DNA from 2 places in the Tepidamorphus gemmatus genome. Region 2 is predicted to be linked to the other one. Evidence: riboswitches for the same ligand, from Rfam matches in the RefSeq annotation. Region 2 holds a riboswitch; the other holds the start of a gene.
What was found. A riboswitch is a leader RNA that binds a small molecule or an ion and turns the genes downstream of it on or off. The one in region 2 is predicted to bind thiamine pyrophosphate.

Region 1 (15,571 bases), on a different contig from region 2:
TTTGGCATAACGGACCACCGCATCGAACTCGTCTCCGTGCAGGACGAGGAAGCGCTCGCCGGTCGCCGAGATGTGGATGGCCCGGCGCATCACCTCGATGCCGCCGAAATGCGTGCCGATGTAATCGCGCAGCAATTCGTCGTGATTCCCCGGGATGTAGATGATCCGGGCTCCCTTGCGACCCTTGCGCAGCAGCTTCTGGACGACGTCGTTGTGCTTTTGCGGCCAATACCAGGAACGCTTCAGCCGCCAGAAGTCGATGATATCGCCGACGAGATAGATGGTCTCGGCGTCCGTATGCTTGAGAAAATCGAGAAACAGTTCACTCTGACAGCCCTTGGTGCCAAGATGAACGTCGGACAGGAACAAGGTCCGGTAAACCGTACTGGCAGGATGTTGATGCACGGTTGCCCCCGTCCGCAGCCTCAGTGCAGACGCCAATAACGTGATTTGCTTGGCAGGATTATGACGCCTGTCATCCGAGTGCAACACTGTTGCCGCTGGGGCAGCCATGCGCACAGTGCAAGCGTGATGGACATTGCGCCCCTGCGGGCATTGGATTGATGGTGGGCGGCGCCAGCGCTGCGGCCTATGCCAGACACGAAGGAGCAGGGAATGGATCTGGGTATCCGGGGACGACGGGCGGTCGTCTGCGCATCGAGCCGAGGACTCGGCCGGGCCTGCGCGGAAGCTCTCGCGGCAGCCGGCTGCGAGGTGGTGATCAACGGCGTCGATGTGGAGCGGCTCGCCCGTACCGCCGACGAGATCGCCGCCGCGACCGGCGCCAGGGTGATCCCTGTGCCCGGGGATGTTTCACGAACCGATGTCCAGGATGCGCTCATTGCCGCCAACGGAAGTCCCGATATCCTGGTAAACAACAATGGCGGGCCGCCGTTCCGTGACTTCCGCGACATCGACCGCAGGGCGATGCTCGATGGCCTCATCATGAATATGGTCACGCCGATCGAGCTCATCCAGCGCGTCGTCGACCCGATGATGGAACGGGGCTTCGGGCGCATCGTCAACATCACGTCCTACTCGGTGCTGCAGGCAATTCCCGGACTGGACCTGTCGAGCGCCGCACGCGCCGGCCTCACCGGTTTCCTGTCCGGCGTCGCGCGTCAGGTCGCCAACCGGGGCGTGACCATCAACAGCCTGCTGCCGGGCAACTTCGATACCGATCGTATCAGGGCGATGCTGGCGTCGCGGCACAAGGCTACGGGCCGATCCGAGGAGGACATCGCGTCCGAACTGAAGGCGGCGATTCCGGCCGGCCGGTTCGGCGAACCGTCCGAGTTCGGCAGCACCTGCGCCTTCCTGTGCAGCGTGCATGCGGGCTACATCACCGCTCAGAACATCCTCATCGACGGCGGCAATGTCCGGGCCTCGTTCTGAGGCGAAGAACTCGACACCGGTGGACAGGTATCCGCCGACATGAGACGAGCCGGCCCTGACGGCCGGCCCATTTCGCTCGCACGCTCGAGACCTCCGCCCCTGTCTCCGACAGCTACGGCCTGTAGACCGGTGACACCGGCTCCATCGCATCCCGACCACCGAAGGAATACTTCAGACCGGCAGCGACGATATGCACACTTGCGTCCACGTCCGCGGCAAATGTCACCGGCGGCACATAGACGGGGTTTCCGGGCCCGATATTGATCCGCGTGTCGAAGGTGGTCAGGAAGGAGTAGCCAAGGTCAAGGCGCAAACGCTCCGACCAGTGGTACGACAGGCCTGCCGACAGCCACAGCCGGTCGTCGTCCGGCAGCCGGATCGAGCGAGTGACGTCATCGATCGGTGCGCGCTCCCACGCCGCCCCGGCGCGCAATGTCCAGCGATCGTCCCAGTCGTATTCGGCGCCGAGGGCGAAGAACCATCCGTCCCGGTACTCGAATGGCAGCAGCGACACAGGCAGTCCGTTCAGCGAGTTGACCACGGTGAAGGTCCCGAACCGGCTCCAGTTTGTCCATTCGACCGTGCCGAGCATCGAGAACCTGTCGGTGAATCGGTGGCGCAGGCCAAAGCTGACCATCTCCGGCAGGGTCGGATCGACCTCGATCGGCAGCCGCGCCACGAGCGGGATCGCCAGCATGCCCTCCAGGTCATGCTTGATGGCAGACCGGAAGCCGATGCCGATCTCGGTGTTGGGAGTGGGCGTGATCAGCAGGCCGGCGGTGAAGCCGAAGCCTATGTCATCGCCGTTCAGCACGGCGGACGGGGCGATCGGTGCGATGCCGACGGCCTGGCTGAGGATGACGTCGAAGTATTGGATCTGCAGCCCTGCCGCCACCGCGAAGGCGTCGTTGATCCGGTAGCCGACCACCGGATTGACATTCAGCGAGAAGACCTCGGACTCTCGGCCGTAGATCTGCGCGGCGTGACTGAACCGGGTCTCCGTCTTCAGGCCGTACTGCCCGTTGATGGTGGCGCCGAAATACCACCGGTCATCGAAGTTGTAGGCGACGGTCGTGGCCGGCACGACCGCGGTCTTGCCGATATCGCCCGGATCGCCACCGAAGAACAGCGGACTGCCCGGGCCGAGCAGGCTGGACGGGAACGCCGCCGTCGTGATCTCCGTGGACGGAACGATCAACGACAGCGAGCCTTCGACGTCCAGACCCTGCGCGCAGGTCACCACCGCGGAATTCCAGAACGTCCCAGCGACGGACGTGCCGCAGGTCGCCGCCCCTGCGAAGCTCATGCCCTGTCCGTAGGCGCTCTGCTCGCGTATCGCGAATGCGCCCGCATCGGCGGTGCCGACGAGCGCGTCGCAACCGATCGCCGCCGCAAAGATCCCGGCTGCCGCGGGCAGTCCGCGAAGTCTGCTCATTTCCTCCCCCTCCTCCATGAGGTCGGGTGCCGCAGTCGAGCTCTCTGGAGGAGCCCTTGTCTGTGGAAGTCCACGCTAGAGTTGTCTGCCTGAGGGATGCAATCCATGCTCCGTTGCGGCAGGTCTGGATTAGGAGCTGGCTAAGCAGGAATCTCATCCGGCGTTGCCGATCGGCAACGATGAGCCTGGCATGTTCCGCAGTTGCGCTTGCGGCCGACGGTTCGATGCACGATGATCCGCCGCGCTTCATCCAGACATGGCAACACACTCAGGAGGAACTGCCTATGAAGCTCGTTCGGTTCGGTCCGTCGGGCCGGGAAAAGCCGGGTATCGTCGCCGCCGACGGTTCGATCCGCGACCTTTCCGGAATGATCGCCGATCTGACGGGCGACGTTCTGTCGCCTGCCGGGCTCGATCGCCTGCGCGCCGTGGACACGTCAAGCCTGCCGACCGTTCCTGCCGGCACCCGGCTCGGCCCCTGCGTGCCGATGCCCTACAACTTCGTGGCCATCGGCCTCAACTACGCCGACCACGCCGCCGAAACCGGCGCGCCGATCCCGAAGGAGCCGATCATCTTCAACAAGGCGCCGACCTCGATCTCTGGGCCTGACGACGACATCGTGCTGATCCGCGATTCGGTGAAGACCGACTGGGAGGTCGAGCTCGCCTTCGTCATCGGCACCGAGGCCTTCGAGGTGCCGGCTGACAAGGCCCTCGACCACGTGGCCGGATACTGCCTGTGCAACGACGTGTCCGAGCGATTCTGGCAGACCGAGAGCACCGGCCAGTGGGTCAAGGGCAAGAGCGCCCCCACCTATGGTCCGCTGGGTCCGTGGCTTGTCACCCGTGACGAGATCGCCGATCCGCAGAAGCTCGCCATGAGCCTCGATGTCAACGGCAAGCGGATGCAGACCGGATCGACCGAGACCATGATCTTCGGCATCGTCGAGCTGATCAGCTATGTGACGCGCTTCATGAAGCTCCTGCCCGGCGACGTCGTCACCACCGGGACGCCGCCCGGGGTCGGGATGGGCATGAAGCCGCCGGTCTTCCTGAAGGCGGGCGATGTGGTGACCCTGACGATCGAGGGTCTCGGCACCCAGCGCCAGAAGGTCGTCGCGCGCTGAGGCAGCGGCCGGGCGCCGCCTGGCGGCGGCGCCCGCCACATGTCGATCAGCTCGTGCGGGCGTCCAGGAACGGCCCGATCGACCGGCCGGACCAGCCGCCCAAAGCAGACCGCGCCGCCTCGTAGGACTCCATCACCCGGCGCGCCTGGGCATCGCCGGCGACGAGCTCGGCCAGCACGTCGGATGCCGCAGCGCGCGCCGCCATGACGACATCGCGCGGGAACTCGGACAGCCTGACATCGGTCCCTGCGAGGCGCGCGATCGCAAGGCCGTTCATCCAGTCCGCCTCCGCCAATCCCGCCGCCGCCTCCATCGCGCAAGCCCCGGCGACGATCGCCCGCAGATCCGGGTCAAGCGCCTCGAGGGCCGGAATCGATACCAGCGCCTCACCGGTGCCATTCGGCTTGTTGAAGCTCGGCCATAGATAATGGGGTGCCACCCGGTCGAGACCGAGGGCAATGTCGGAGAACGGGCCAAGGAATTCCACGGCGTCGACGACACCCGACTGCAATGCCTGGAATATCTCGCCCGGAGGAATTGCCACCGCAGTCATCCCGAGCCGTCGGAACACCTCGGCGCCGAGTCCCGCGGACCGGATGCTCACGCCCTTGAGATCGTCCGGCGAGGCAACCGGCCGCTTGAACCAGCCACCCATCTGGAAGCCGGTGTTGCCCGCCATGAACGGCTTGATGCCGAACGGCGCGTAGAGCTCGTCCCACAGCGCCTGGCCGCCCCCGTGTTCCACCCAGGCGACGTGTTCGGGCGGAGTCAGGCCGAACGGCACGGTTGTGAAGAAGACCGCTGCGGGGATCTTGCCCTGCCAGAAGAACGAGGCGGTGTGGCCCATCTCGGCCACTCCTTGCGAGACCGCATCGAAGACCTCGAAGGCGGGCACCAGCTCGCCGGCGGCGAATACCTCCACCGTCAGCCTGCCACCGCTGAGCGCCCCGATCCGCTCGGCAAGCCGTCTGGCGCTGACGCCGGGCCCCGGCAGGTTGTGCGGCCACGAGGTTGCCATCCGCCATCGAACGAGCCCTTGGGAGACGGCGGGGGCCGCCAGAGACGCAGCACCGGCCGCCACGGCCCCGGCGATGACCGTTCGGCGGGAGAGCCCGCCACGTTGCGAGATTGTTTTCATGACCACACCGAATGGAAATGGTGGACCGGGCCGTGGCCATGGCCGACGCCCAGCGTATCGGCCGCGACCAGCGCGGCAGTGAGATAGTCCTTCGCGGCCCTGACCGCCGCCTCGAGCCCAAGTCCCTTCGCCAGCCCGGCAGCGATTGCCGCCGACAGCGTGCAGCCGGTGCCGTGGGTATTGCGGGTCGCCACGCGCGGTGCCTCGAACCGCAGGCAATCCCGGTCGGACACCAGGATATCGACCGAACGATCGCCTTCGGCGTGCCCCCCCTTCATCAGTACCGCCTTCGGTCCTAGCGCCAAGAGCCGCTCGCCTTGCCGGCGCATCGCCGCCTCGCTGTCTGCGACGTCCGCGTCAAGCAGTCGGGCCGCCTCGGGGAGGTTCGGGGTGATCACCAGCGCCAGCGGCAGCAGCGTGTCGCGCAGGACCGCCACCGCCTCCGGACGCAGCAGCGGATCACCGCTCTTGGCCACCATCACGGGATCGATGACGATGTTGGGCGCCCGATGCGCCGCCAGGCGTTCTGCGACCGTCTCGATCACCGCCGGCACGCTCAGCATCCCGACCTTCACCGCGTCGACGGACAGATCGTCGAAGACCGAATCGATCTGCTTCGCCACGAAATCCGGCGCGATGTCGAGCACCGCCTGGACGCCGGTGGTGTTCTGCGCGACGAGCGCTGTGATGACCGTTGCTCCGTAGACGCCCAGCGCCGAGAAGGTCTTCAGATCGGCCTGCATGCCTGCACCGGCGGTCGGATCGGTTCCGGCGATCGAGAGCGCCACGGGCGCGCGCCCGCCGCGAGCGGGGTCGGCGGTGAAGCTGTCTGGTCGCACCTGTTTCATGGGGAGGCAATCCTGTCACCGAAGTCCTGGGGGTCGAGCGCATAGAGTGCGTCGAGATAGGCCGGAACGAAGCTTCCGGGTCCTCGGGCCGTCGCTCCGGCGCGTTCGGCGGCTGCCTTGACGAAGGCGAGGCACGCCGCCGCCGCGAGGAAACGATCCGTCTCCACCGCCAGGAAACCGGCCATCAGCGCGGTGGCCGCGCATCCCGATGCTGTCACCAGCGCCATCAGCGGATGTCCGCCCGCCACCTCGACCTCGCGGGTTCCATCGGTCGCGAAATCCACCTCGCCGGTCCGCACCACCACCGCGCCGCTTTCGCGGGCCAACAGCCGTGCCGCCGCGTCGCCGCCGTCGCTGCCGCTCAACGCCGCGAGTTCCGCGCGATTGGCACGGATCACGGCTGGATGGCGCCGCGCCAGGTCACGGGCAAGCCCGAGCCTCGTCGGTGAGCGCTCGACGAACACGGGATCCAGTGCCCATGGCTTCCCGTCCGTTCGGGCGATACGGATCGCCACGTCGATCGCCTCGGCCCGCAGCGGGTCAAGCGTGCCGAGATTGACGAGCAGCGCCGACGCCCCGTGGATGAAGCCGGGCACCTCCGGCGGATTGACGGTCATCGACGGAATGCAGCCTGCTGCCAGAAGCACGTTCGCCGTGTAGGCTACCGCTGCGGCATTGGTGATGCAGTGCACGCGCGGACGCTCGGCCCGCAGCCGCGCGAGCAGCTCACCCGTCAGATCGCGCGCAGCGCCGCTCAACGGCCCGGGCCGCCGGCAGGATCAACCGCATCGCTTGGGGAAACTGTCCTGCTGTTCATCTCAACTCCCTCCGCCGGCATCATCCGGATCAGGTTCGACGGGTTGACCGCCCTGCGGCCTCTCAGTCCCGTTCGGGACACCCCAATGAGATCGTCTCGCACATCTATCCGACCTGCAGGCCGGTTTCAAGGGCTGTTCGGCAGGTTCCGGCTGCTGGACACCTGCACGGCGTCGGCATGACCTTGCGTGATCCGGCTCCAGTCGCGAGCCTGCACGGGTGGCAGCAATCGATGCTTCCAGCCGACGTCTGCCATCGCTTCCGGCATCGGACCGGCGGCGGCGATCGCAATCCGGAACCACCCGACTGGCAGGGCCTCCCCCAAGTCGCACCATTGCACCTTGGCGTACCGGCTCGGTTTGCCGTAGACCGGCACCCATGCCGGACCATCGCCACGAGGACGCACGGATGCAGCCATGACCGGGATCGACTACGAAGCCGAATACAACAACCGTGCGCGCGTCCCGGAGCATCCGGCCATCATCGAAGGCTGGGCGCGCGACGCAGCCGCGTTCCGCAACACCGCGAGCGCGGAACTGGATCTCGCCTACGGCCCACGCCAGCGCAATCGCGTCGACTTGTTCTTTCCCGCAGCGGACCGAAGGGTCGAACGCCTGGCGATCTTCATCCACGGCGGATACTGGCAGATGCTCGACAAGAGCTACTTCAGCCATCTCGCGCGCGGTCCCCTTGCCCACGGCATCGCCGTCGCCATGCCGACCTACACGCTGTGCCCCGAGGTCGGCATCGGCGAGATCATCGAGGAGATGCGCGCCCTCGTCCGCTTCCTGCATGACCGCTACCGCCTGCCGATGGCCGTCAGCGGCCATTCGGCCGGCGGTCACCTCGCCGCCGCACTGCTTGCAACCGACTGGACCGCACGCGGGCTGCCCGAAGCCGTGGTACCGGCCGCGCAACCGATCTCCGGACTGTTCGATCTGGTGCCGCTCGTCGCAACCACGCTCAACCGCGCGCTGAAGCTGGACTCCGTCGAGGCAGGTCGCGTCAGTCCGCTCAACTGGCCCTCGCCAGCCGGTCTCGCCCTGCACGCCTGGGTCGGCGGCGCGGAGAGCGACGAGTTCCTGCGTCAGAGTCGGGAAATCGTCGATGAATGGATCGAAGGGGGTGTCCGCGCCGAATATTTCGAGGCGACCGGAGCCAACCACTTCACCGTCATTGCCCCACTCGCCGAGCCCGACAGCGACATGACCCGCGATCTCGCCGCGCTGACGCCCGGCCGGGGCGGCTGAGGCGCGGACGCGGCGATCCGCGGCCGCCGACAGGCTGCGTCGTCGATGTAAGGCTTCGGGATGTAAGGCTTCGGGATGTAAGGCTTCGGCAAGCAAACTGCCGGAAGATGACCCATCATTCTCCGGGGACATCATCCATGCCGATTCGCCGCAATGCGCTCGCGCGGTTCGCCGTCGCGCTCCTGCTTGGTCTCGTCGTCACCGCCGCAGCCTCCGCGACCGCGCAGGCCGCTGCGCCCGACGTGCGGCCGTCGGTCTTCCTCCAGTGCCCGACCGCGCCCGGCGATCCAAACACCTATGCGCTGTGCGCCACGGCGCGATGCTGGGTGCTCGACGGCGTCGCCTACTGCAAGTGCGAGATCGAGAACGGCAGGAGCATCTCGCTGCCGTTCCACTATCGCGACCGAGGCCAGCGCCGGAACGTCTGCACGCTGTTGAAGGACGGTGTCGCCAACGGTTTCACGGTCAGCACCTATTCGACCCCGCGCCGGCTCGAACAGGACTACCGCCCGGCGGTGGAGAAGCTCGGTCCGCCGCTGGCGATCTACACCTGCGGCGGTCCGGTCGGAAACCAGCCCCAGGCCGGCTATTCGGCCCAGTGCGACGGCGGCATCTGCTTCAATTCGACGACCGGCAAGGAGTTCCCCGGCCTCGGCCCGATCGGCGAGGGCGAGATCGTGTGTTCCTGCCCGCCGGTGCCCGCGCCCAAGGTCGGCTTCCAGATGGCCGGCCCCTGGCACTGCCGGCCGGGTGCGCGCGACGTCGACGGCCGCTGCTGCGACAGGGAGTTTCACGACCGGTTCTGCAACGTCTCCAGCGTCTCGCAGACCGGTACGGAGATCATGGTCGGCGCCGTCACAGGCATCCCAGCGCTTCTGTCGAGGTTGCTCGACGGCAAGGCTCCGAAGATCAACCGCTGCGTTTTCCAGTAGCCAGGGCAGCGGACGGCGCCTGCGGGCGCCGCCGCACTGGCTGTCGGGCACAGGCGCCGGGATTTGCGGCAGCGCCGGGCTTGCCGGTGCTGCGCGCATCTGGTCACATCGAACCAGCCGCGGCGGGCCGGCAGCCTGCCCGCCGCTCCCCCCCAATGCTGTCGCGGAGGCGTGCATGATCCCCTTCTTCGTCCAGATCAAGTGCCACCTCGGCCGCGCCTACGAGGTGGCCGACCAGATCGCCAATGCCGAGATCGCCTCGGAGATCTATTCGACCGCGGGCGACTATGATCTTCTGGTCAAGTTCTACGTCGACAGCCAGACCGAGATCGGCCATTTCGTCAACGAGCAGGTGCACCGCTTCGAGGGTATCCGCGACACCTACACGATCATCACCTTCAAGGCGTTCTGAGATGCCGACTGGTCAGACCCGGGGTCAGACCGGCGGCGGGCTGGCCTGGCGCTGGCGGGCCCGTTCGATGCCGAGCTGGCGCTCGCGCCAGATCACGAACAGGCCGGCGGCGATGACGATCGACGCCCCGGCCAGGGTGATCGCCACGGGTCGGTCGCCGAACATCAGGTAGCCGAGAACGAGTGACCAGATCATCGCCGTGTAGTCGAACGGCGCGACGACCGAGGCCGGGGCGTAGCGGTAGCTCTGGGTCAGCAGGATCTGGCCGATTCCGCCGATCAGACCGATCGTGACCAGAAGCGCCGCCTCGCGCGGCGTCGGCACGGCCCAGCCGAACGGCAGGGTGCACAGCGCCAGCACCGTGCAGGTGACCGAGAAGTAGAACACGATCGAGCCCGTCGTCTCCGTTCCGGTGAGATGGCGGACCTGGATCATCGCCAGCGACGTCAGCGAGGCCGCCATCACCGCGACCAGCGCGCCGATCGCGCCCGCGTCGGCGGACGACCAGCCTTGACCCAGATAGGGCCACAGGATCATCACGATGCCGATGAAACCGACACCGACGGCGGACCAGCGGAAGATGCCGACCACCTCGCCCAGCAGCACCGTCGCCAGCGCCAGCGTTAGCAGCGGCGCGAGGAACTGGATCGCGGTGACGTCGGGCAGCGGCAGATAGGTGAGTGCGACCAGATAGGAGGCGAGAGCAAGCCCGCCGAAGCCGCCACGCAGCACATGTCCCCTGACGTTGCGGGTCCTGAGCGCTCGCGGAAACTCGCCGCGCCAGGTCAGCCAGACCGACAGCGGCAGCAACGCGAAGAAGCTGCGGGCGAACATCACCTCGCCGACCGGCACGGTCTCCGACAGGAGCTTCATCAGCGCCGCCATGACCATGAGCACGAGGGTCGAGGCGACCTTCAGGCCGATGCCGATGAGATGATGCAGTGACGCCTCCCTTACCTGTTCCGGACAAGCACGAAACGCAGCGATTGACAATTGTTGCTGGCGCATCCGTGATCTGCATTCGGCGTCCGGCGGATTCGCCGCCCCGGGGACGCCCGGTCCGGGAGACCACGCAATGATGGCGCTGCCCTTCCTCACCGCTTTCCTCGCCCTTCTCGGCGGGGCCTTCGCATCGCGGGCGATCGGGATCGCCCTGTGGGCCGTCACGCTCGTGCTGATCCTCGTGCTGTTTCGGCTGCACGCCACCGACCCCCTCGACATCGTGCTCTGAGGCCCGCTCCCGATGTCGCCGGAATTCGCGCGCAGCCTCAATGCCCTCGGACTGCTCGGCCTCTGCGTCGTCCTCGGTTACGCCTTCGCCGACCAGTTCCTGAAGCACGACCTGCCATGCCCGCTGTGCCTGCTGCAGCGGATGGGATTCGTCGCAGCCGGTGTCGGCATCGCCTTCAACCTCTGCTTCGGACCGCGCCCGGCCCATTACTCCATCGCCATCCTGTCGGCAGTTGTCGGGGGGCACCGCCGCGCTGCGCCAGATCGCGCTGCACGTCGTCCCGGGGACGGGCACCTACGGCGATACATTTCTGGGACTGCACTTCTACTCCTGGGCCTTCATCGTGTTCGGGCTGATCATTGCCGGCTCGGCGCTGATGCTGCTGTTCGAGCGTCAGTTTGAGGTCGCGCCCGGTCCGCGCCCCCGGCTGACCGGGCTCGCGCTCGTCTCGTTCTGGCTATTCGCGCTTCGGGCGCTCGGCAATGGACTCTCGACCTTGGCCGAGTGCGAACTCGGCCTGTGCCCGGACAATCCGACCGAGTACCAACTCTTCGCGCCAACTCCTGCCCCGGCATCCGATTGAGCGGGGTTGGCACGGACGCCCCGAAGCGCCATATCGCGCGGGAGTCCGCCCCACGCCTGGCCGCCATTGCACGCGGACGGAATCCGCATCACATGACCGACAACCACGAGGCCTCACTTGCACTCGACCGGCGTGCCGGCTGGCCAGCCGAGATGCGCCGGCTGCTCGACAAGTATCCGCGTCCCTGGACCGATCGGCCCGACCTCGGCCAGCTTTCGCGATTCTGGCTCGGCCGTCATGACATGTTCCGGGAGCTGAACACGGCAATGCTGCAGGCGTCGCAGGCGCTGAAGGCCGGCACCGTGCCCCCGGAAGCGTTCCGAACCTGGTTCCAGCCGCGCATCCGCTTCTTCCTCGGCGAACTGCACGGGCACCACATGATCGAGGATCAGCACTATTTTCCGGTGCTGATGCGAATCGAGGCCGACCTCGCCCGCGGCTTCACGGTACTGGAGGCCGACCACGAGGCGATCCACGAGGGCTTGGCAACGCTGCAGAGCGCCAGCAACGATCTGCTCAACGCGCTCGCCGGACCGCCCGACAGGCGCCGCTTCGCAGCAGACGCGATGTCCGAGCGGCTCGACGGCTTCCTGAAGTCGCTCGTGCGCCATCTCGACGACGAAGAGGATCTGATCATCCCGATCCTGCTCGACCGCGGCGAGAACCTGCTCGGGTAGCCCGCGGCAGGATCGCCTTCCGGCAATCGGCAGCGAGTCAGTCATCCCTGCCGCGGCGACGGCCGGGTGCCGGGATCGGCAGGGCAGGATGTCCGGCGTGGAGGCGCTCCGATCGGAGATGTTCGCCAAGGCCCATCCGGAACGACGCGCACGGGCTTTGGCTGCCGATGGCAGCCTCTCAGCCGTAGGTCCCTGCGTATGTGTCCCGCAGCACGTTCTTCTGCACCTTGCCCATGGCATTGCGCGGCAGTTCATCCACGAAGAACACCCGCTTCGGCAGCTTGTAGGCAGCGAGGCGCTGCTTCAGCGCGCCGATCACGGACGCCTCGTCGAGGCTGGCGCCCTTCTCCAGCACTACCACCGCCGTGACCCCCTCGCCGAAATCCTTGTGCGGCAGACCGATCACCGCCGATTCGACCACCCCCTCCATCGCGTCGATCTCGCCCTCGACCTCCTTCGGGTAGACGTTGAAGCCGCCGGAGATGATGAGGTCCTTGGCACGTCCGACGATGGTGACATAGCCATCCGCGTCGATGGTGGCGACGTCGCCGGTGATGAAGAAGCCGTCCGGGCGGAACTCGGCCGCCGTCTTCTCCGGCATCCGCCAGTATCCCTTGAAAACATTGGGGCCCTTCACCTCGATCACCCCGATTTCGCCACGCGGAAGCTCCCGGCCCGTTTCCGGATCGGCGATGCGGACGGAAATGCCGGGCAGTGGAAACCCGACCGTTCCCGCCCGCCGTTCGCCGTCATAGGGATTGGAGGTGTTCATGTTGGTCTCGGTCATGCCGTAGCGCTCGAGGATGCGGTGGCCGGTCCGCGCCTCGAAGGCGCGATGTGTCTCGGCGAGCAGCGGCGCCGAACCCGACACGAACAGCCGCATCGTCCGCGTCGCCTCGCGGTCGAGCTCCGGCATTTCGAGCAGCCGGGTATAGAAGGTCGGAACGCCCATCATGCTGGTCGCACGCGGCATCAGCGACAGGACCTCGCGGGCATCGAACTTCGGCAGGAAGATCATGGACGCGCCAGCCGCCAGGATCGTGTTCGTCGCAACGAACAGGCCGTGCGTATGGTAGACCGGCAGCGCGTGGATCAGCACGTCGTCACCGGTGAAGCGCCAGTAGTCGACCAGAACCTCGGCATTCGACCACAGGTTCTCATGGGTCAGCATCGCTCCCTTGGACCGTCCGGTCGTTCCGGACGTGTAAAGGATCGCGGCCAGATCGTCGGCAGCGCGCGGCACGTCGGCGAATGCCGCGGACTCGGCGGCCGCCCTGTCGGCAAGCGAGCCGCTGCCGTCCGCATCGAGCGTCTCGACAGCGCGTACGCCGGCCGCCTCCGGCAGGGCGGCAACCGCCTCGCGTACCGACGGCCGGCAGACGACGACGGACGGCTCGGCGTCGCCGATGAAATAGGCGAGTTCAGCGAGCGTGTAGGCGGTGTTGAGGGGCAGATAGACGGCTCCGGCCCGGACGCAGGCCAGGTAGAGAAACAGGGCTCGCGGCGATTTGTCGACCTGTACCGCCACCCGATCGCCCGGTTCCACCCCGAGTCCGACCAGCGCATTGGCAAGCTTCGCCGTCTCGCGCTCCAGATCGCCATAGGTCGTGACGGCTCCATCCGCCGTCTCGAGGAAGCGTGTCGCAGCTGCCGGAAAGCGGCCGGCGAGCCGGCGATAGAGCGCTGTCGTCATGTCGGGGATTCCGTCGATCGTCGTTGTCAGGTCTCTTCGGTGCGGCATCGCTCCGCGGTGTGTCGTCAGCAGCGAACGGCTACCACAAACAGGCGAGGAAAGCGCAACAGCACCTTGCCGTCACTGCGGGGCGGATAGGCGGTGGCGACGCGGCGGGTGTAGGCAGTCAGATAGTCCGCGCGGGCGGCGGCATCGAGCGGCTCCAGGAACGGTCGCAGGCCGGCTCCCTCCATCCAGGCCACCACTGCTTCGGCTCCGTCGAGGGGAATATTGTAGACGGTGTGCCAGATATCGACCATGGCCGAGAGGGGGGCCAGCGCGTCATAATACGCCTCGGGCGGCGGCAGCAGCTGCCGCGCCGCTGCCGCATCCCGCAGCAGGTCCCGCCAGGGGCCGTCCGCGGCCGTCTCGACCATCGCCCGATGGCTGGGCTCGGCAAGATTGTCCGGCATCTGCACGGCGAGCACGGCGCCCGGCCGCAGCGCCGCGAGCAGACGGACCATCACGCCGAGATGATTCGGCACCCAGTGCAGCACCGCATTGGCGAACAGCAGGTCCTCGGCGCCGCTCGGCATCCAGACCCCCACATCTTCCGCCAGGAAGGCGAGACCCGGCAGCCGCTTGCGCGCCGCGGCCAGCATGTCGGGCGAAGCGTCGAGGCCTGCGACCTCGGCGGAAGGCCAGCGGCCGACGAGCAGTTCCGTCGAATTGCCGGGTCCGCAGCCCAGATCGACCACCAACCGGGGCGCGACCAGCGGAACCCGCGCCAGCAGCTCGGCGGCGGCACGGCCGCGCTCGTCCTCGAAGCGGACATACTGGCTGGCGGACCAGGTAATCATGGGCACAGCGATACACTGCGCCCGCATTCTCCGCCAGCCTGCGCCTGACGGCAGCTCAGCATGCACTAACCAACCCCGTTATGCGGGCGTTAACGCGCATCCGGACAAGCTTGCCCGCAAAGGATGTCCCGATGGCAAAGGCGAAGCATACCGGAGCGGACGCGCCGCGGATGGAGGCAGACGAAGTCGCGCGGATGCGTCGGCTCGAGGAGTACGACATCATCGGGACATCGCCGGAACGCGAATACGACGATATCGCCCGCCTCGCCGCCGACGCCCTGAACGCCCCGATCGCCCTTCTCTGTCTGACCGAACGCGACCGGCACTGGTTCAAGGCGCATATCGGAACCGATCTGGTCGAGGTGCCGCGCAGCGAGAGCTTCTGCGACCATGCGATGCGCGACGATCGCGTCTTCGTGGTGCCGGATGCGTCTGCGGATCCGCGCTTCCGGGACTATCCCCTCGTCGCTGGCCCTCCAGGCCTGCGCTTCTACGCAGGAAAGACGATCGTCGCGGCGGATGGACACCAGATCGGCACGCTGTGCGTCTGCGACACCGAACCGCGCAGCGGCATCGACGCGCGTCAGAGGCGGGCGATCGAGAGTCTCGCGCGCCTCGCCGCAGACCGGCTGGAACTGCGCCGTCACCAGTTGCGGATGCAACTGGAGCGCCGTCGCGCCGCCGAGGCGGAGGCGGAGGCACGGCGCGCGCACGAACGGCTGCGCGATGCCATCGAGATGGTTCCCCAGGCGCTCGTCTTCCGCGACGCCGACGACCGGTACGTGCTGTGGAACCGGCGCTATGCCGAGCTCTACAGCGATATCGCCGACCTTCTGAAACCCGGGATCTCCTATGAGGAGATACTGCGCGCGAGCCTCGACCGCGGCAACCATGTCGAGGCGATCGACGACAAGGAGGCCTGGCTGGCCAACCGGCTGGTCAAGCGCAACGGGGTGGCGCCGATCCGCGAACAGAAGCTGCGGGACGGACGCTGGTTGCGGATCGAGGAGCGCCAGACGGCCGATGGCGGCGTCGTCGGCGTCCATATCGACATCACCGAGCTGAAGACGCGCGAGGCACATTTCCGCCTTCTCTTCGAGGGCAATCCGCTGCCGATGTTCGTCTTCGACCGCAGCTCGCTGGTCTTGCTGGCGGTGAACCAGGCGATGATCGATCAGCTGGGCTACGATCGCGA
Region 2 (15,571 bases):
ATCGTCGAGGGTTACGGGCCGAATGACGAGGCGATCGCCGCGCTCGCTCGGACCGGCGCCAGCCTGCTCGTCACGGTGGATTGCGGATCAACCAGCCACGATGCGTTGAGCCGGGCGCGGCGGCTTGGTCTCGATGTTGTGGTGGTCGATCACCACCAGATGGGCGCCGACCTGCCGCCTGCCGTTGCCGTCGTCAATCCCAACCGGCAGGACGATCTGAGCGGGCAGGGACATCTGGCGGCGGTCGGCGTTGTGTTCCTGCTGTTGGTTGCGACCAATCGCCTGCTGCGGGCAGCCGGTCATCCGCAGCCCGATCTGCTCGGCTGGCTCGACCTCGTCGCGCTCGGCACCGTCGCCGACGTGGTACCGCTGACCGGGCTCAATCGCGCCTATGTCCGCAAGGGGCTCATCGCACTGCGACGCCGCGACTGCATCGGACTTGCCGCGCTGGCCGATGTCGCCCGCCTCACCGAACCGCCGGACACGTACCATCTCGGCTTCCTGCTCGGACCTCGCATCAATGCCGGCGGCCGCATCGGCGATGCCGGTCTTGGCGTCAGGCTGCTCCTGTGCAGCGACAGCAACGAGGCGGCCCGGCTCGCGGCCACGCTCGATCGGCTGAACGGCGAGCGTCAGGCGATCGAGGCGCGCATCCTCGAACAGGCCCAGGCGATCATCGAGGCCGATCTCGCCGTCCGCCCGCGCTCGGTTCTCGTCGCGCATTCCGCAGACGACTGGCATCCGGGCGTGGTCGGCATCGTCGCTGCGCGGCTCAAGGAGAAATACGGAGTGCCCGCCTTTGCGATTGCACTCGGACCCGACGGGTTCGGTACCGGCTCCGGCCGTTCCATCCGCGGTGTCGATCTCGGCGCGGCGATAAGGGCGGCGGTCGCCGAGGGGATCGCGGTCAAGGGCGGTGGACACGCGATGGCCGCGGGACTGACGGTGCACCGGGATCGGATCGGCGACCTGTCCGAGTTCCTCGACGCACGCCTTGCGGCGTCGGTCGCCGCCGCGGCCGAGAGCGACCTGAAGGTCGATGGCCTGCTGACGGCCTCCGGCGCCACGCCGGAACTGGCCGCGACGCTGGAGGCGGCGGGGCCCTTCGGCTCTGGCAATCCGCAGCCCGTGGTCGCGCTTGCCGCCCACCGTCTCGCCTATGTCGAGCCGACCGCTCAGGGGCATGTCCGGCTGAGCCTCGCCGACAGCAGCGGGCGGATCAAGGGCATCGCCTTTCGCGCTGTCGGCACGCCGCTCGGCGATGCACTGCTGTCGGCGCGTGACCGGACGGTACATGTGGCGGGGACGCTGCGGGTCGACCGCTGGGGCGGCCGCGAGGCGGTGCAGATCGCCGTTCGCGACATCGCACCGCACGGAACCTGAGCCGACGCAACGGGAGAGGGGAATGAGCGAAGAGGCCAGAGCCCGCGACAATCTGGTGGCGACCGGCAAGTCGCTGTTCGACCGCGGCTTGACCTTCGGGTCGACCGGCAATCTCAGCCTCCGCCTCGACGACGGGTCCTGGCTGATGACGCCTACCAATGCCTCCCTCGGCGCGCTCGACCCCGCGCGGCTGTCGAAGCTCGATCCGGAGGGCAGGCATGTCGGCGGTGACGCGCCCACCAAGGAGGCCTTCCTGCACGTGGAGATGTATCGGCAGCGGTGCGATGCGCGGGCGGTCGTGCATCTGCACTCGACACATTCGGTCGCCGTCAGCGTGCTCGCCGATATCGATCCGGCAGATGTCCTGCCGCCAATCACCGCCTATTACGTCATGCGGGTCGGCACGCTGCCGCTGGTACCCTACTATCCGCCAGGCGACCCGGCGCTGGCGGGCGCCGTTTCGGCGTTGGCCTCCAGGCACCATGCAGTGCTGCTGGCCAATCACGGGCCGGTCGTCGCCGGCACCAGCCTTGAGGCAGCAACCCATGCGACCGAGGAACTGGAGGAGACGGCCCGGCTGTTTCTCCTGCTGCGCGGGCAGGCGATCCGCACACTGACACCGGATCAGGTCGCGGAGCTGCGGCGGCGATTCGGATGAGACGGATCGCGCGGCCGGCCGCGATCAGGGCATGGGGATGCGATTGCCGCGTGCCGGCACGTCGTAACCCTTCTGCACGGCGGGGCGGCTCGCGATGCGCTCGTACCAGGCCCGCACATTGGGGAACCGGGTCAGATCGATGCCCTGCCATTCGAAGCGCGACGCCCACGGCCAGGTCGCGATATCGGCAATCGAATACTCGCCGGCGAGGTAGTCGCGATCCGCGAGTCGCCTGTCGAGGACGCCGTAGAGGCGCTGGGCCTCCTTGCCGTAGCGCTCTTCGGCATAGGGCGCCTTGCCCCTGTTGAAATGCAGGAAGTGATGCGCCTGGCCGAGCATCGGGCCGAAACCGCCCATCTGCCACATCAGCCATTCGACCGCCTGCCAGTATCGGGCATCGTCGGCCGGCATAAGCCGGCCGGTCTTTTTCGCCAGATAGAGCAGGATGGCACCCGACTCCATCAGCGACATGCCGGTGTCGCGATCGACGATCGCCGGGATCTTGTTGTTCGGGCTGATTTTCAGGAACTCTGGGGCGAACTGTTCGTCCTTCGTGATGTCGATCTCGTGGACAGTATAGGGCAGTCCCAGTTCCTCCAGCGCAATCGAGACCTTGCGGCCGTTCGGCGTGGACCAGGTGTAGAGGTCGATCACGGGCATTTGCTCCTTGGTATTGGTCTGTTGAAGGAGGCACGGCAACCTTGCATGCGCAGGCCTGCGAGGGAAGTGGCGCCTGCCATGGCATGCCACCATCCACGCGCGGCATCATTCGCGTTGTCGGTGAGACGGCGCAAGCGTACCGCATCATCGGATGATGGCGCTGTACGACGGGCCGGGATCAGCGGCAAGGCGGTTGTCGCTCGCGTCGCGGAGGATTGCTGATGGGGCGCCTGTTTCCAGCCGTTGTACTTGCTGGGATGGGCGTGTGGCTCGCGCTCGGCGCGACCGGGCAGGCCGCGCCGACCTTCCGCTTCCAGCTTGACTCCAACGCTCCGGCCGGCGTCTCCGGTGAGCCGCACACCGCACCCGGTCGCCGCAACTGCTATCGCAGCTCCACCGCATAGGTCTCCGTCGGGACGATCTCGTCGATCAGGCCGCGCGACTTCATGAACTGGGCGAAGCGTTCGTAGCGCCTGCGGTCGAGCGCGGCGGGGCGCTTGGCGAAGCGGGGGAGGGTGTCGAACCAGGCGCGTCGGTTCAGGTCATCGTCGAGTTCCGGATGCCGGGCCACGAACAGCTCCCACCCCTCCTGCGGATGGTTGGTCAGCCAGATCGTCGCTGCTTCCACGGCCTCGAGAAATCGGACAAGGCGATCGTCGCCGATGGTGTCGCGGTGGGCCTCGAAGATCAACTCGTCATAGACCGGAACCCCGTGCTCCTCCGGAAAGAAAGCCCGGCCGGGGCGCCCCTCGATGTCCATCTGGTTCAACTCGAAATTGCGGAAGGCGCCGATAACCGCGTCGACCTGGCCCGAGAACAGCGACGGCGACAGCGAGAAATTGACGTTCACCAGCTTAACGTCGGCGAGCTCCAGGCCCGCGCTCTCCAGCATCTGGCCGAGCAGCGCGTCCTCGAAGCCGCCCACCGAAAAGCCGATGGTCCGACCCTTGAGATCGGCAAGGTCCCCTATCGGCCCGTCCTCGAGCACCACCAGCGTATTCAGCGGAGTCTCCACGAGCGTGCCGAATCGCACCAGCGGCAGCCCTTCATGCACCTGCAGGTGGAGATTGGGCTGATAGGAGATGGCGACGTCCGCCTGGCCGGCAGCGACGAGCCGGGGCGGAGCACTCGGATCGGCGGGTGGCACCAGCTCGACGGCGAGGCCGCGGTCGGCGAAAAACCCCTTCGCCTCGGCAATGATCAGCGGAGCATGGTCGGGATTGACGAACCAGTCGAGGAGGACGGTCAGCCGGTCCGCCGCTCCGGCCTGGCCACCGCCGGCGAAGCTCGCGCCAAGGCCGAGGAACAGACCGGCCACAAGACGTGCCGGCCATGCAGTGGGGCGGCTGGGTGTGTGTGTTGCCATGGAGAATCTCCCGGTTTCGTTGAACGGTCGGCGCACAGAGCCACAAGGCAATGCAGCCTCACGGCGATGTCTCGTCGATCCAGTGGACGAGGCGGCGGGTCGCGGCCTCGACCGCGGTTCGGATCAGCACTGCCGTGGCGCCAAGCATCAGAAGCGCGGCGAAGACCATGTCGGTTTGCATGCGGGCATTCGACTGCAGCATGACGAAGCCGAGTCCGGCCGAGGCACCGACCCATTCGCCGACCACGGCGCCGATCGGCGCGACGGCGGCGGCGACCCTCAGGCCCGAGGCGAGCCCTGGAAGCGCGGCCGGAATGCGGATCAGCGCAAGCGTGCGCAGCCGCCCCGCATCCGAGATGACGGCGAGGTCGAGAAGCCCGGGATCGGTGCGACGCAGCCCGTCGAGGAAGGCCGAGGCGATCGGGAAGTAGATGATCAGCGTCGCCATGACCACCTTCGAGGCGATTCCGTAGCCGAGCCAGATGACGAGCAGCGGTGCGATCGCGAAGACGGGCAGCGCCTGGCTTGCCACCATCACGGGCAGGACGACGCGCCCGGCCGCAGGGATGCCGGAAGCGGCGAGGGCGGTGACGACACCGAGCCCGGTGCCGGTCATCAGGCCGAGCACGATCTCCAGCGCCGTGATCGCCGCGTTGCGCATCAGAAAATCGCTGTGGGCGAGGAATGCAGCAGCGACCCGCCTGGGGCTGGGCAGGATGAACGGAGGCAGGTCCAGTACGACCACCGCACCCTGCCAGGCCGCGAGGATCACGGCGCAGACGAGACCGGAACGCAGCAGCCTATGGGCGACGCGCCAACCGGCCCTGGCTGATGGGGCGTCGGGCACCGGGGCCTCAATCCTGTCTTCGGGCCGGGACTGTATGCGATGGTCGGGCGAGACAGCAGGCAAGCATGATGGATCTCCGTCGCGGCGCGTTCAGGAGATCCGGGAGACGTTTGGCTCGGGGGAAGCTCGGTTCCAGTCCCTTCGCCGGCATGACCCGGATCAGGTTCGAAGGGTTCGGCCCGACCTGGCCGGTCGCGCCATCTCAGCTCCCTGCAGAGCACCCCTCGGAACGAGGCCGAGGATGGCGGACGCCGCACGATAATGCAAGCGTCCGTCGCGGGCTGCCGGCCGCCCGATTCATTCCGACGGCAGAGGTGCCGCCGGCGGTGATTCGCCCCAGGCCGCGAAGGCGTCCTGGAACACCTTCGTTCCCGTCTCGCCCTTGGCCAGCGACAGCACCGCGCGGCCGCCGTTGGAATAGTTGATCGGAATGTCGATGAAACCGCGCGTGCGCATCTCGGCGATGTTGCGTTCGCGGTCGAGCTCGGATTCCGACAGGCCGACGAGGAAGTATCCTTCCATCACCGGGACCACGGCGCCGACCAGCGGTTGACCGGAGGAGCGTGGTGTGGCCTTCATCAGCAAGCCCGGCACGGAGGCGATGCCGCCATCGCGAAAGTTCGGCCCCCGCGTGAAGACGAGCTCGACCAGATGGCTCGCCGGAAGCGCCTGGTCTAGGTTGCGGCGAATCGTCAGGGTCAGTTGCAGATCCTTGTCGGGGATGCGTACCTGGCCCTCGATGACCTTCGACACCGCGCCCGTCGCGTCGGTATCGTCCGCCAGTCTCCAGTCTACCAGGCCGCCCGCAGTGATCGGGGCGCCCGTGCCGGACCCTTCCTCGATCAGCAGCGCCTGGGCGACCCGCTCGCCCTCGCTCTCGGCGGCCGGCGGGATCTGCGGCTGGGTCGTCGCCGGTGGTTGAACGGCAGGCGGTTGCGGCTGCGCGGATGCCGGCGCTTCGTTGCCGGGCACGCGATCGACGATCTTCTGCTCCTCGTCGCTCTGAGACCCGCCGGTCAGCGTCGCCACCATCGACGCCAGCGTGTCACGCTGCCAGTAGATGACGCCGGCGATGCCGACGATCACCAGGGCCAGCACGATCCAGGCAATGTAGCGTCCCGCACCGCCACCCGAATCGCCGTCGTCATAGATCGCGGCGGTACGGCGCTCACCGGTCTCGCGCGGGCGTTGATCCGGGCGGCGCGGCGCGGCCGGTTCTTGCGTGCGATAACCGTTGTCGACGCTGGACGCGCCCAGCGCATCGCCGGTTGGCGCGGCTTGGTCCAGGGCCGTGCGCGCCTGCCTGGCAGCATCCGCGGATGCCTGCCCCAGACGCTCGGCCGCCGCGACCGCCGACCGCAAATCCTCGCTGGGGCGACGCGGCTCCTGCACCGGACGCTGCTTGGCCGGCTGCGGCGGCGGTACCTGATTCTGCGGCATCGATGGCGGCGCGACCGGTTCGTTCGCCGGATACCCGGCCTCCAGGTCCGTGTCCAGGCCCGCCGCGGCCTGCGCGAACTCGGCCTCGACCTCGGCGATCGCCGCATCCAGCGCTGCCGTCTGGCGCTGCAGTTCCTCCTCGCCGAGCGGGGGATCGAGCGCCTTCAGCTGGCCGAGCAGCGCGGTTCGCGCCTTGCCGTAAAGAGCATGACGCGCTGCCTCGTTGTTGTCCTTGAGGTTCTCCACCGCGCGGCGGAGAACACTGACGAAATCTGCCATGATCCGGCTACGAGCCTCCTGAAGCCCACCTACAGGCTCTTAGTCCTGAAAAGGGTCGTGAACAAGGATCGTGTCCTCGCGGCGCGGGCTCGTCGACAACAACGCCACCGGCGCGCCGATCAGTTCCTCGATCCTGCGGACATACTTCACCGCCTGCGCCGGCAGGTCGGCCCACGAACGGGCGCCCTCGGTGCTCTGCGACCATCCCTCGAAGGTTTCGTAGACCGGCGTCACCGCGGCCTGCGCATCGCGCGAGGCGGGCAGATGGTCGAGTCTCGCGTTGCCGAGGCGATACTCGACACAGATGCGCAATTCCCCGAAGCCGTCCAATACGTCGAGCTTGGTCAGCGCGATGCCGTGGATGCCGCCGGTGCGGATGGCCTGGCGGACCAGCACTGCGTCGAACCAGCCGCAACGGCGCTTGCGCCCGGTGACCGTGCCGAACTCGCGGCCGCGTTCGCCGAGGGTGTTGCCGATCTCGTTCACCTGCTCCGTGGGAAACGGCCCGCCGCCCACCCTTGTCGTGTACGCCTTGGTGATGCCGAGCACGTAACCCAGCGCACCCGGTCCCGTACCGGACCCGGTGGCTGCCTGCGCGGCAACGGTGTTGGACGAGGTAACGTAAGGGTAGGTGCCGTGATCGACGTCCAGCAGCGTGCCTTGCGCGCCTTCGAAGAGGATGCGCTTGCCGCGCCGCTTCTGCTGGTCGAGCAGGCTCCACACCGAGCACGCATAGGGCAGGATCGACGGGGCGATCCCGACGAGCTGACGCTCGAGCTCGTCGCCGTCGATCTCCGGCCGGTCAAGGCCGCGCCTGAGCGCATTGTGATGGACGAGCAGCCGTTCGATCTTTGCGGCAAGGGATTTCGGCTCGGCCAGATCACAGACCCGTATTGCACGACGGCCGACCTTGTCCTCGTAGGCCGGGCCTATGCCGCGCTTGGTCGTTCCGATCTGTGCCGCGCCCGCGGCTTCCTCGCGGAATGCGTCGAGCTCGCGATGCAGCGGCAGGATCAGGGTGGCGTTGTCGGCGATACGCAGATTTTCCGCCGAGATCGTGACGCCGGCCGCGGTCAGCCTGGCGATCTCGTCCGACAGCGCCCAGGGGTCGATGACGACACCGTTGCCGATCACCGACAGTTTTCCCGGCCGCACGATACCAGACGGCAGCAGACTGAGCTTGTAGGTCTTGCCGTCCACGACCAGCGTGTGCCCGGCATTGTGCCCGCCCTGAAACCTGACCACGACATCGGCACGTTCCGACAGCCAGTCAACGACCTTTCCCTTCCCTTCGTCGCCCCACTGCGAGCCGACGACGACCACGTTTGCCATGTGTCCCTGTCCCCAGTGGGGTCCCTATGCCGGCAACGGCCGGCGTCCCGAAAAAAGCGCGCGACTATAGCGGCATGCACGACACAGCGCGACCTCTGTCTCCAGGCCGTGCAGCCGTCTCCAGGCTTTACAGCGCGATCCATAGCCGCTAGCGGAGATCGGACCAACCCCGCGCGTGCCAGATGCTCCAACAGATTGCCGTCGCCAGCCGCTGGCTTTATGGCCAGGCATATCTCCTGCTGGTCGTCACGACCTTCCTGTGGGCGGGCAACATCGTGCTCGGCCGTCTGGTCGCGGGCCACGTTCCGCCGATCGCCCTCGCCAGCGTGCGCTGGGGCGGCGCCTTCCTGGTGCTGCTGCCCTTTGCCTGGCCGCACCTGAAGCGCGACTGGCGCGCAATCGTGCGGCATTGGCCGATCATGCTGGTGCTGTCCTTCACCGGGATCGCCTCGTACAACACGCTCGTCTATTTCGGCTTGCAGTATACCGGTGCGCTCACCGGCGTCCTGCTTCAGTCCGCACAGCCGCTGGTCATCGCGCTCGTCACCTTCGTGCTGTTCGCGGAACGCCTGTCCGCCCGCCAGGCGGCCGGCATCGTGATTTCGCTGTGCGGTGTCGTCGCGATCGTCTCGCAGGGCGACATCGAGCGGCTGGCGGCAATTCGCTTCAATGCCGGAGACATCCTGATCCTCGTCGCGGTCGTCCTCTATGCGGTGTATTCGGCGCTGCTGAGGCGGCGGCCGCCGATCCACTGGATCAGCTTTCTGGCCGCGACGTTCCTGATCGGCGACGCGATGCTGGTGCCGTTCCTCGTATGGGAGATGTCAACCGGCTACTTGCTGAAGCTCGACTGGCTGACGGTCGCCGCCTGCCTCTATGTGGCAATCTTTCCCTCGCTCGTCGCCTACGCCTTCTTCAACCGCGGTGTCGAATTGATCGGCGCAAACCGGGCGGGGCCGTTCTTCCATCTCATGCCGCTGTTCGGTGCGCTGATGGCCGTCGGGTTGCTCGGCGAGCGCTTCCAGTGGTTCCACGGGATCGGCATGGCGGCGATCCTGTCGGGCGTCGCACTGGCGACCACCGCCAACGGACCGCGGAAAAATTCCGCGGCGGCGTGAAAACCGCTTGATTGTGAAGCGCGAAGCGCCTAACTCACGTTTCGCCCAACATTCGCACGTGCCTGTGGTCGCCGGGCAACCCCGGACTTAACAGGGTGGCGGCTTAAAGCAACGACGGTGCGGGCTTTTTTGGTCTCTGCCGGCTCCTCCAAAGGCCGGGGTTACTGAAGAGGCACACCATCCTTGCCCGACGTGCGGACCGGGGCTCCCGATCCAATCAAAGGCAACCAGGTTCCGGACGTGGAAACAGCCTGAAGGCTGCGTTCGCGCATCCGGAGCATCGGGTCGGCGTCGACGCTGACGGCCTTCGCGTCTCCACAGCGCGGAGATCCGACGCATCGGCACCGCGAGGTTCAACCTTTGGGACCGGGAGAAGCCAGATGGCCACCGACCGAATCCGCGCCTTCATCGCCGAGCGACGCCCCGAGGGGCCGTGCCTTGTCGTCGACCTGGACGTTGTCCGCGAGAACTATCTTGCGTTCGCGCGCGCGCTGCCGGACACGCGCATCTACTATGCCGTCAAGGCCAACCCGGCGCCGGAGATCCTGCGGCTGCTGGCCTCGCTCGGCTCGTCCTTCGACACCGCCTCGGTGACGGAGATCGAGCAGGTCATCGCCGCCGGCGGAACTGCCGACCGCATTTCCTTCGGCAATACCATCAAGAAGGAGCGCGACATCGCCCGCGCTCATGCGCTCGGTGTCGACCTGTTCGCTGTCGACTGCATCGAGGAAGTCGAGAAGGTTGCCCGCGCCGCTCCCGGCACCCGGGTGTTCTGCCGCATCCTGACCGACGGCGTCGGCGCCGAGTGGCCGCTCAGCCGCAAGTTCGGGTGCTCCCCGGAGATGGCGATTGAGGTGCTGGAGCGCGCCCATCGTCTTGGGCTCGCCGCTTGGGGCGTGTCGTTCCACGTCGGCTCCCAGCAGCGTGACACCGAGGCCTGGGACCGGGCATTGGCAATGGCGGCCGGGGTGTTCCGCGCGCTTGCCGAGCGGGGCATCCAGCTGCGCATGGTCAATCTCGGAGGCGGTTTCCCGACCCGCTACCTGAACGACGTGCCGGAGGTCGGCGCCTACGGCGAGGCGATCTTCGGGGCCTTGCGCCGCCACTTCGGCAATCGCATCCCCGAGACGATCATCGAGCCGGGCCGCGGCATGGTCGGCGGTGCTGGCGCGATCAAGGCCGAGGTGGTGCTGATCTCGCGCAAGTCGGCCGACGATCCGGTGCGCTGGGTCTATCTCGACATCGGCAAGTTCGGCGGTCTCGCCGAGACCATGGACGAGGCGATCCGCTATCCGATCCGCACGCCGCGCGACGGAGACCGCGTGGCGCCGTGCGTTCTGGCCGGTCCGACCTGCGATTCTGCCGATGTGCTCTACGAGCGCGAGCCCTACGAACTGCCCGTCAGTCTGGAGATCGGCGACGAGATCCTGATCGAAGCAGCAGGAGCCTACACGACGACCTACGCGTCGGTCGGCTTCAACGGCTTCGCCCCGCTTGCGGCTTACGTGATCTGAGGAGGCATCTATGATTGCGATCCTCTCCGAATCCCCGGTCGATGCGCCGGGTATCGAGTCGCTGCTGGACGAGGCCTTCGGGCCGCGCCGCCGCATGAAGACGGCCGAGCGGCTGCGCGAGGGGCGGAAGCCGGCCGACGGGCTGGCGCTGGTGGCCGTGTCGTCCGCCGGTCTGATCGGCACGGTCAGGCTGTGGGAGGTGGACGCCGGCGGCGTGCCGGCGCTGCTGCTCGGCCCCGTCGCCGTGCGCTGCGACTGGCAGGGCCAGGGTATCGGTGGCCGTCTTGTGAGGACGGCGCTGAAGCGCGCCGAAATGGCCGGCCACAAGGCCGTCATCCTCGTCGGGGATGCTCCCTATTACGGCCGCTTCGGCTTCGGCCGCGACGTGGTGGCCGGACTGGCTTTGCCCGGACCGGTCGATCCGCAGCGCTTTCTAGGCCTGGAGCTTGAGCCGGGAGCGCTCTCAGGCGCGAACGGCCTGGTGCGCGGAACCGGTGCGCCGCAGACGGCAGTTCCGGGGGCCGCCCTTGTCGATATGGACCGCGTGGCCGTCCCCGGCTACAGGTTCTGACCGATCCGCCGGCCCGTCCTGCGACGGGCCGGCGCCCAGCATGCTGCGGTTGCCTGCAGGCTACCATCTCGGCTTGACGGGAGGGGTTGCCGCGCAGCGGTGGATGAGGGACGCGGACGGTGACAACGCCGCACGCTGCCGGACCTCAGCCGACCAGACCAGAGGAGAAAGTCCCACGATGGCCGACTGGAAGATCCATGCCACCTTCGACGGCCCGATCGTGATGATCGGGTTCGGCTCGATCGGCACCGGAACCTTGCCGCTGATCCTGCGCCACATCGCCTTCGACAAGACCGATTTCGTCATCATTGATCCGAGCGACGCGCACCGGCACATCGCCGAGGAGAATGGCGTGCGCTTCCTCCAGGAAGCGATCACCCGTGACAACTACCGGGACGTCCTGACGCCGCTGCTCACCGCCGGCGGCCGCAAGGGCTTCTGCGTCAACCTGTCCGTCGACGTGTCGTCGGTGGCGATTATGGAGCTCTGCCTCGATCTCGGCTGTCTCTACATCGACACGGTGGTGGAACCCTGGCTCGGCTACTACACGGATTCGAGCCTGACGGTCTCCCAGCGTTCCAATTATGCCCTGCGCGAGTCGGTTCTCGAGCTGAAGCGCCGGCGCACCGGCGCCACGGCGATCTCCTGCTGCGGCGCGAATCCGGGCATGGTGTCGTGGTTCGTCAAGCAGGCGCTGATCAATCTCGCCGGCGAGCTCGGCGCAGGCACGGAACCCCCGTCCACCCGTGAGGGCTGGGCGCGCCTGGCACAGGGGCTCGGCGTCAAGGGCATCCACATCGCCGAACGCGACACCCAGCGCGCCCGCACGCCGAAGCCGCGCGAGGTGTTCGTCAACACCTGGTCGGTCGAGGGCTTCATCTCGGAGGGCCTGCAGCCCGCCGAACTCGGCTGGGGCACGCACGAGAAGGAGCTGCCGTTCGACGGGCGCCGGCATGACTTCGGCTGCGATGCGGCGATCTACCTGCTGCGTCCCGGCGCCGGCACGCGCGTGCGCACCTGGACGCCAACCGCGAAGGCGCAGCACGGCTTCCTCGTCACCCACAACGAGGCCATCTCGATCGCCGACTACTTCACTCTGCTGGAGGGCGGAAAGGTGGTCTACCGGCCGACCTGCCATTATGCCTATCACCCCTGCAACGATGCGGTACTGTCGCTTCACGAGATGGCCGGCCGGCAGTGGCAGGCGCAGAAGGAGCATGTCATCCTCGACGAGAAGGATATCGTCGACGGAATCGACGAACTGGGCGTGCTGCTCTACGGCCATGCGAAGAATGCCTACTGGTATGGCTCGCAGCTCTCCATCGAGGAGACCCGCAAGCTTGCGCCCTATCAGAACGCGACGGGCCTGCAGGTGACCTCGGCCGTGCTGGCTGGCATTGTCTGGGCGCTGGAGAACCCGCAGAACGGCGTGACCGAGGCCGACGAGATGGATTTCCGCCGCTGCCTCGAGGTACAGCTACCCTATCTCGGCCCGGTCGGCGGCTTCTACACCGACTGGAACCCGCTGGTCGACCGTGGCGTGCTGTTCCCGGAGGACATCGATCCCGAGGATCCCTGGCAGTTCCGCAACGTCATCGTCCGATAGCCATCGGGCTTGCGTGGGCGCCGTGCGGCTGGCGTGCAGGCCGGCCGGGCGACGCCTTGCCGGCCTTCCCGCCGGATGCGGTGGGCTCCCAGGGCCCCCTCAGTCCAGGAAATCGATGTACTTGCCGTCGTACTCGGAGACCCTGGTCAGCACGCCGTTCTGATAGACCTCGGTGCGCAGATAGAGCACCGTCCGCAAGCTCTCCGACCACAGTTTCTCCTGTCGGAATTCCAGCCCGAGCGATGGCCAGACGGTGGCGGCGAGGATTCGCTTCACGTTGTAGAAGCACAGCCCGTAGACATTGTGGGCCTGTTCCATCTGGCGTGTGCCGCCGTCGACGATCTCGATCGTGCGCTCGACCCGGCTGGAGCGGCCCTGCGAGTCGATCATCCTGCCGCCCACCGCAAATCTGCCGCCCCCTTGCAGTGGAAACAGCGCTGATGGATCGACGTCGTAGGTGAAGACGGTACGCCCCCGCGGACCGTCCGACACCAATGTGAACAGACCTCGATAGAGCTCCTCGGTGGAGATCGTGTTCAGCCGGTTGTCCAGGTGGCGCATGTAGGTGATGTCGCCGACAATCCTGTCGACCTGAAACGCCTCCTTGTTGCTCAGCGTGATGATGAAGCCGGCATGGGCGCTGCTTGCGGCCGGGCAGCCGACCGGACGGGCCGAAGCCGGCGCCGTCGCCAGGCATGCCGACACACAGGCGAGCCAGACCAGGAAGCGGGGCGAGCGGCGCATGGTGTCTCCGTGCACAGGGGATAGACGTGACGGTTGCGCCGGCGGCCCGTGCGGTCAAGGGGGGCCGAGGAACAGCCTTGCCGTTGCCGCCAGATCAAACGCAGATCGAGGAGACGACGGCAAGCGATTCATCCGATTCGCAGAATCCCGCGCGTCTGAATCGCCGCATCAACCCGCTGAATCGCCACTTTAACGGCTTCAACAGGCTGCGCAGGAACCGGAATCGTTCCGTTCACAGCGCCCGCCAACCGATTCATCGAGTGCCATTTCCCGGCGCGCGCATTGCCCTGCATAGCGCTGGACATCCCAGCTGCAGCGTATACACAGGTCAACCCGCCGGTTCTGGCACCGGCGCGACGCCTACCGGCGGCGGGGGCGTTGGAGTATGAAGGCTTCGAGACAGACTTTCGGGAGGAGCGGGCACGTGTCCGGGAAACGCAGGCTGCGCAGTCAACTCTGGTTCGACAATCCGGACAATCCGGGCATGACGGCGCTCTATCTGGAGCGCTACCTCAATTACGGACTGACCCGCGAGGAGTTGCAGTCCGGCAAGCCGATCATCGGTATCGCCCAGACCGGCAGCGATCTGTCGCCCTGCAACCGCCACCATCTGGAGCTGGCGGCACGCGTCCGCGAGGGCATCCGCGCCGCGGGCGGCATCGCATTCGAGTTTCCCGTCCATCCGATCCAGGAGACCGGCAAGAGGCCGACCGCGGCGCTCGACCGCAATCTCGCCTATCTCGGCCTCGTCGAGGTGCTGTTCGGCTATCCGATCGACGGCGTGGTGCTCACCACCGGCTGCGACAAGACGACGCCGGCGTGTCTGATGGCAGCGGCGACCGTCAACATTCCGGCGATCGTACTGTCGGGCGGCCCGATGCTGAACGGGTGGTGGAAGGGCGAGCGCACCGGCTCCGGAACGGTCGTTTGGAACGCCCGCGCCGACCATGCCGCCGGCAAGATCGACTATGCGGAGTTCATGGACATCGTTGCCTCGTCGGCACCGTCGGTCGGCCACTGCAACACCATGGGCACGGCGACGACGATGAATTCGCTGGCCGAAGCGCTGGGCATGAGCCTGCCGGGCTGCGCCGCGATCCCCGGCCCATACCGCGAGCGCGCGCAGATGGCCTACGAGACCGGTCTGCGGATCGTCGACATGGTATGGGAGGATCTGAAGCCCTCCGATATCCTGACGCGCGAGGCTTTCGAGAATGCGATCGTCGTCAATTCGGCGATCGGCGGCTCGACCAACGCGCCGATCCACATCAACGCCATCGCGCGCCACATCGGCGTCGAGCTCAACAACGACGATTGGGAGCGGATCGGCTACCACGTGCCGCTGCTCGTCAACCTGCAGCCGGCCGGCAAGTATCTTGGCGAAGAATTTCACCGTGCCGGCGGCGTGCCGGCCGTCGTCGCCGAGCTGATGCGTCACGGTCTCATCCGCGAGAATGCCCTGACCGTGAATGGCCGCAGCATCGGCGACAACTGCCGTGGCCGCGAGTCGAGCGATCCCGACGTGATCCGGAATTTCGAAACCGCGCTGGTCCGTAACGCCGGTTTCCTGAATCTGAGCGGCAACCTCTTCGACTCGGCGATCATGAAGACCAGCGTGATTTCCGAGGACTTCCGGGCCCGGTTCCTCTCCAATCCGGGCGACGAGAATGCCTTCGAGGGGCGGGTGGTCGTGTTCGACGGGCCGGAGGATTACCACCACCGCATCAACGACGAGTCGCTCGGCATCGACGACAAGACGCTGCTGTTCATCCGCGGCACCGGCCCGATCGGCTATCCGGGCGGCGCCGAGGTGGTCAACATGCAGCCGCCGGATGCGCTGCTGAAGCGCGGTGTGAAGTCGTTGCCCTGCATCGGTGACGGCCGCCAGTCCGGAACGTCGGGCTCTCCGTCGATCCTCAATGCCAGCCCCGAGGCTGCAGCCGGCGGCGGTCTGGCGCTGCTGAGGACCGGCGACCGGGTCCGCATCGATCTCAACAAGCGTACCGCCAACATCCTGATCTCCGACGAGGAGCTGGCGTCCCGGCGCAAGGCG

Region 1: it holds a riboswitch for thiamine pyrophosphate, as region 2 does, so the genes downstream of both, thiM (hydroxyethylthiazole kinase) here and EDC22_RS08455 (ABC transporter permease) in region 2, are expected to answer to the same signal.

What each region holds. Positions count from the first base shown of each region.
Region 1 covers NZ_SMAK01000009.1:63,592-79,162, forward strand. The annotation lists gene EDC22_RS14055 (UDP-2,3-diacylglucosamine diphosphatase) at 1-369, opposite strand, end outside; gene EDC22_RS14060 (SDR family oxidoreductase) at 616-1,395, shown strand; gene EDC22_RS14065 (OmpP1/FadL family transporter) at 1,508-2,830, opposite strand; gene EDC22_RS14070 (fumarylacetoacetate hydrolase family protein) at 3,115-3,957, shown strand; gene EDC22_RS14075 (TRAP transporter substrate-binding protein) at 4,004-4,975, opposite strand; gene thiD (bifunctional hydroxymethylpyrimidine kinase/phosphomethylpyrimidine kinase) at 5,092-5,943, opposite strand; gene thiM (hydroxyethylthiazole kinase) at 5,940-6,701, opposite strand; TPP riboswitch at 6,749-6,855, opposite strand; gene EDC22_RS14090 (hypothetical protein) at 6,887-7,177, opposite strand; gene EDC22_RS14095 (alpha/beta hydrolase) at 7,176-8,009, shown strand; gene EDC22_RS14100 (hypothetical protein) at 8,147-8,941, shown strand; gene EDC22_RS14105 (Lrp/AsnC ligand binding domain-containing protein) at 9,117-9,353, shown strand; gene EDC22_RS14110 (DMT family transporter) at 9,378-10,346, opposite strand; gene EDC22_RS17950 (DUF5993 family protein) at 10,429-10,584, shown strand; partial or broken gene EDC22_RS18265 (disulfide bond formation protein B) at 10,597-10,767, shown strand; gene EDC22_RS18270 (hypothetical protein) at 10,817-11,167, shown strand; gene EDC22_RS14120 (hemerythrin domain-containing protein) at 11,260-11,844, shown strand; gene EDC22_RS14125 (malonate--CoA ligase) at 12,023-13,537, opposite strand; gene tam (trans-aconitate 2-methyltransferase) at 13,603-14,376, opposite strand; gene EDC22_RS14135 (sensor domain-containing phosphodiesterase) at 14,508-15,571, shown strand, end outside.
Region 2 covers NZ_SMAK01000004.1:200,729-216,299, reverse strand. The annotation lists gene recJ (single-stranded-DNA-specific exonuclease RecJ) at 1-1,383, shown strand, start outside; gene otnC (3-oxo-tetronate 4-phosphate decarboxylase) at 1,406-2,041, shown strand; gene EDC22_RS08465 (glutathione S-transferase family protein) at 2,066-2,695, opposite strand; gene EDC22_RS08460 (ABC transporter substrate-binding protein) at 3,084-4,067, opposite strand; gene EDC22_RS08455 (ABC transporter permease) at 4,126-4,914, opposite strand; TPP riboswitch at 5,033-5,149, opposite strand; gene EDC22_RS08450 (hypothetical protein) at 5,212-6,633, opposite strand; gene EDC22_RS08445 (adenylosuccinate synthase) at 6,673-7,965, opposite strand; gene EDC22_RS08440 (DMT family transporter) at 8,148-9,083, shown strand; gene EDC22_RS08435 (type III PLP-dependent enzyme) at 9,464-10,597, shown strand; gene EDC22_RS08430 (GNAT family N-acetyltransferase) at 10,608-11,168, shown strand; gene EDC22_RS08425 (homospermidine synthase) at 11,347-12,774, shown strand; gene EDC22_RS08420 (hypothetical protein) at 12,874-13,518, opposite strand; gene EDC22_RS08415 (IlvD/Edd family dehydratase) at 13,943-15,571, shown strand, end outside.